2 regions of the Alkalihalobacillus phoenicis genome follow, and region 1 is predicted to be linked to the other one. Evidence: a T-box and tRNA genes for the amino acid it is inferred to sense, from the RefSeq annotation. Region 1 holds a T-box; the other holds one or more tRNA genes.
What was found. A T-box is a leader RNA that pairs with one kind of tRNA and senses whether it is charged. The one in region 1 lies ahead of argS (arginine--tRNA ligase), so its partner is inferred to be a tRNA-Arg.

Region 1 (2,479 bases):
TTCAACTCAGTCGTTGGTTGAATGGTGACGGCAAGCTCTTGCTGAATCGAGCGATTGTAGAGTAAATCATAAATGCCTTTTAAGATTTTTGGATCGACACCATTTCGGACGGGATCAAGCGTATCAAGTGCATCCAACCGTTGCTCAAATGGCAAATGATGAAAATAATGAACATATTCTGGTGAGAAAACTTCAGTCCCAAGCTTGGCCTCTTCTTTTTGAAAAAAACCACCTGAGCGCGTGAACCAAGTTAGCTCATAGTTATAATATTTTTGTTCCAATAATAAATCATAAAAAACCTCCGCGGCACTCTGTCCAGAGCCAGCAACTGTAATCGATTTACTTTGTTTTAAATTCTTTTCGTACTCAAGATATTGACTCGTATGAAGGACATCTTCACTTGGGTAACCTTCAAAACCATCTGGTACATTAGGAACACCGCCCGTCCCTAAAACGAGATGTTTACAGTAGTAAGATTGCTTTTTACCATTTTTAGGATGGAAAACAACAACTTCATAATACGGCTTTTCTATATTGGTATGATCGAGTACATCAACCACTTGATGACCAAAGTGGCAAAATTTGAGCTGAGAGAGAACCCATTTACAGTATTCATTGTATTCTTTACGAGGAATATCAAATCGATTAAAAAAATAAAACTGGTATAAACGGTTATGTTCGTGCAAATAATTGACAAATGTATAAGGACTTTGTGGGTTAGCGAATGTGACGAGGTCCGCTAAAAAGGGAGTTTGTAAGTCCATTCCCTCAATTAACATTCCAGGATGCCATTCAAAGGAATCTGATTGCTCGAAAAAGAGAGCTTCTATTTCATCTATAGGCTCAATAAGGGCAGCTAGACTTAAATTAAATGGACCAATTCCTACACCGATCATATCGTATATTTTTTGTTCGTTCATTGCTCCGCTCCTTTTGGGAATTCCTTTAATAGTTTGTATTTTCCCCATTTTCTCTTAAATGAAACGAATCTACTCTAAAGAGAAAACTTCCATTTGCCAGCTGCAAACTTTTTGAGTATAATATCTAGAAATATATTTGTCTGTGAGGAAGAGAGTAGTGATGGGGTAGTTTAAGCGAGTTAGGGTTGGTGTGAGCCTAATAACGAAACCATGATGAAGCGCACTTCTGAGATGCATCCTGAAATAACTAGTAGGGATTGCCGGTGCTAGCCGTTATCTAGTTGAAAGTAGGTTCGTATTTTGAACAATCAGAGTGGTACCGCGGGTAAATCTCGTCTCTAAATAATAGAGACGGGATTTTTTTGTGAAAAAAATGAAAGAGGTGTAGAGATAATGGAAGCAAAGCAACTATATGCAGAGAAAATAGAAAAGGCGATTAATGGTGTAAAAAAGAAAGAGGAGATTGAGGGATTAATAGAGAAGCCTAAATTTGAGGAGCAAGGAGATTTAGCTTTCCCTTGTTTTGTTTTAGCGAAGCAGTTGAAGCAAGCTCCAGCTAAAATCGCTGAACAATTGGCTAACCAAATTCAGGCATCCGTTTTTTCCAAGGTGGTCGCGGTAGGGCCTTATGTGAATGTGTTTTTAAATCGAGCGGAAATGAGCAAGAGTATTTTGTCGAAGGTTTTAGCTGAAAAGGAGTGTTTTGGTGCTCAATCGATAGGTGAAGGCCAAGTGCTGACGATAGATTACTCTTCACCCAATATTGCAAAACCTTTTTCAATGGGGCATTTACGTTCAACTGTGATCGGAAATTCACTGGCTACGATTGCTGAGAAAAATGGCTATCAGGTCGTTCGTATTAATCATTTAGGTGATTGGGGTACACAGTTCGGTAAGCTCATTACTGCTTATAAAAAATGGGGCGATCCTGATATGATTAAAAGGAATCCGATTAAGGAACTACTTGCTTTGTATGTGAAGTTCCATGAAGAAGCAGAGGAGAACCGAGAGCTTGAAGATGAAGCAAGAGCTTGGTTTAAGAGGTTAGAAGATGGGAATGTCGAAGCAACAGAGCTTTGGAATTGGTTTAAGGATGAATCATTACAAGAGTTTGCGAAAATCTATCAGCTGTTAGATGTCCCGTTTGATTCCTATCATGGGGAAGCTTTTTACAATGACAAAATGGACGGGGTTATTAAAGAACTAGAGAATAAAAATGTGTTAGAACGTTCAGATGGAGCGGACGTTGTTTCATTGAAGAAGGAGAATTTACCGCCTTGTTTAATTCGGAAATCAGATGGAGCGACCCTTTATGCAACAAGAGATTTAGCCGCCGCCATTTATAGACAAAATACGTATCAATTTTCTAAATCATTTTATGTGGTCGGCCATGAACAGAGCTTACATTTTCAACAAATTAAATTAGTATTAGAAAAGCTTGGCTATGATTGGGCCAAGGAAATGGAGCATATCCCATTCGGGTTTATTTTACAAAATGGCCGCAAGATGTCGACGAGAAAAGGTCGGGTTATTTTATTAGAGGAAGTGATTAAAGAAGC
Region 2 (2,479 bases), 2.0 Mb from region 1:
AACCAGTGATGGTATTTTTCGTCTTATTTTGCAGGATTTTTGAAATATATTGGTGAATATTGTTATTGAAGTAAATTAAGGAGGCGATTCACGTTGGGGAAAATTTATAAAGCTGTAAAAGTAAGAGACTTACACGACAATGGTCCAATTGGCCAATTTGAAGCGTTGCTTAATGAAGAAGCAAATGATGGTTGGGAGTTTCATAGTTTAGTACCTCAACCATATGAAGGTTCTACTGATAACAACGTTGCTATCTTCTTTCAAGAAGTAGAAAATGAAGAATAGAAGCCAATTATATGCAAATGCTTGAAGCACTGAAATTGAGAAAAGAATAGGGCGACAAGCCGTGTGATCATCCACATTTGGTTAAAGAATATCATCTTGGCACACAAACTGGCGACAAAATTTGCGTTCAATGTGGTTTGTCCACTAGTCCAGATTATTTCAAAAGTAAAAAGTAACACTTCACCAATCGCCACTGCTTGGTCAATGGCGGTTGTTTTTTATTTCGTAACTTTTGTATCATCTTGCAGAAAAATAGCACCACATGTCGAATATTAGTAACTGGAGGTGATATTATGACTCTTGAGGAAAGATTGGATTTTATAGAATTTCGCCAAGAATTACTATTTGAAAACAGCGAATATTCTAGATTACTATTTGAATACAAAGTAACGAGGGAACAAACTCGTGCTATTGCAGACCTTTTTCAAGAATATCGAGATATGATCGACGCTGGCGAAAAGGTTTTTCATGGATCTTTTGAGCAAAGAGTGTATGACACTGTACCTCAATGCAATCATGATTACCATTTTGCTGAATTTTTAGCGCAAACGAACCATAAACAAGGTAGCTGGGAAGAAGTTTTTGAAACGCTTTACGGTGATATGCAAAAGTACAAATTTTATATGGAAAACAAAGACTGAAGTACAGAAACATCCTTTCGGGGGTGTTTTTTTAGTAATTGGTTTTCGTGCTTACATTAACACTTCATATAAACCGTCCTCGGTGAGGAACCATGCTTCTTGAACCCCGCCGAGGGTGTCAACATTGTTTATGACCTTTCTTCCATATCAATTTTCGCTAACATCATACGTGCATTGCTATGTTCAATCCATAAACGTTCATACTCTCTAGGCAAACGTAAAGAGTATGAACGGTAATATCTTCAAGATACACAATACCAGTTGCTTTAAGAAAGTGATTGAAAATATCGTTATAACCTTTCAATGTCCGTTCACGATAGCCATTCAGTTTCATTTGATGCTGAATCATTACTAATGCCTTTTCAGAAGACATTCCTTTTGAAATTTGCTGTTCCTGCTTCGGTTTCAATAATTCCGTTTTTATTGAAACATCGAATACCTTTTTTTCTTAGCCAAAACAAAAAACCTCCCAAAATGATATTTGGAAGTTGATTTTCTATGTAACGATTTTTTGAGGATTTTTAACTAAGGTTAAAATACTGTTAGTTATCCCTAAAACTATCAAACCGTTGTGGTTATTGAATTTTTCAAAGCATCAATGGCGTCCCAGGAGAGATTCGAACTCCCGACCGACGGCTTAGAAGGCCGTTGCTCTATCCTGCTGAGCTACTGGGACAAAATAAAAAGCGGGTGATGAGAATCGAACTCACGACATCAGCTTGGAAGGCTGAGGTTTTACCACTAAACTACACCCGCATATTAAAGAATGAAATTTTGCTTGGAGCATTTTGTTTCAATCACTTGCGACGCTTATAAATATACAGCATAATCAACTTCAAGTCAACAGTTTCCAATAAAAAAATTATATTTTTTCTTTCAATCGAACAAAACCAAGCCAACCTATCTTATCGGTTGGAAGTTGGCTTTTAACTCATTGAAGTATATTGACATTATACAGTTTGGCATTAGGTTAAGCAATCATGTATTTAATGTCATGAACCATTATATTTACATCTAGATTAATCGCTTCGACATTTTTGACGCTTTCTTGCAAACTGCCTTAAGACCTAAATATATCTTCATTTAATTTTATGAACCCATTTCGCCTGGCCACTAATCCCTCTTTTTCTTGTCATCCTCTCTTTGGATACAACTTTTCACTTCACTCTTCCTCTTTTCTTGTCACCATCTCTCTTTGGGTACCACTTTTACCGATTCCCTTCTCACTTTCTTGCTTCCAAATCTCTCCTTTTCAAAAAAAGCGCCCCGCGATAAACTCGCTGAACGCCTCTTCTGTCGGTTTTCCGTTTAAATCTAATCTTACCCCTTTACCACTCGTTCAAATTGCTCTGATAGCTCTGGATACTCAGCTCCGTCGATTGTATGGAAGGTCACACGAATGTTTGCTTCATCCACCTCACAAATAACATAGGTTTGCGTCCGAGCTGGACGAAACGGAAGTCGAATACTGCCTGGGTTAATATAGACGATCCCATTTTCAGCAAATGCTGTGGCAATATGAGAATGGCCAAAGCAGACGAGTTCAGCTCCGA

Region 2: it encodes a tRNA-Arg, which carries the amino acid that the T-box ahead of argS (arginine--tRNA ligase) is inferred to sense. The anticodon was not compared.

What each region holds. Positions count from the first base shown of each region.
Region 1 is NZ_CP154853.1:3,508,643-3,511,121, reverse strand. Features, by position in the region: gene AA0017_RS16465 (lysine N(6)-hydroxylase/L-ornithine N(5)-oxygenase family protein) at 1-920, opposite strand, end outside; T-box leader at 1,054-1,263, shown strand; gene argS (arginine--tRNA ligase) at 1,314-2,479, shown strand, end outside.
Region 2 is NZ_CP154853.1:588,292-590,770, reverse strand. Features, by position in the region: gene AA0017_RS02655 (hypothetical protein) at 94-285, shown strand; gene AA0017_RS02650 (DUF1878 domain-containing protein) at 579-926, shown strand; gene AA0017_RS02645 (hypothetical protein) at 1,090-1,335, opposite strand; tRNA gene AA0017_RS02640 (tRNA-Arg) at 1,526-1,602, opposite strand; tRNA gene AA0017_RS02635 (tRNA-Gly) at 1,612-1,682, opposite strand; gene AA0017_RS02630 (metallophosphoesterase family protein) at 2,247-2,479, opposite strand, start outside.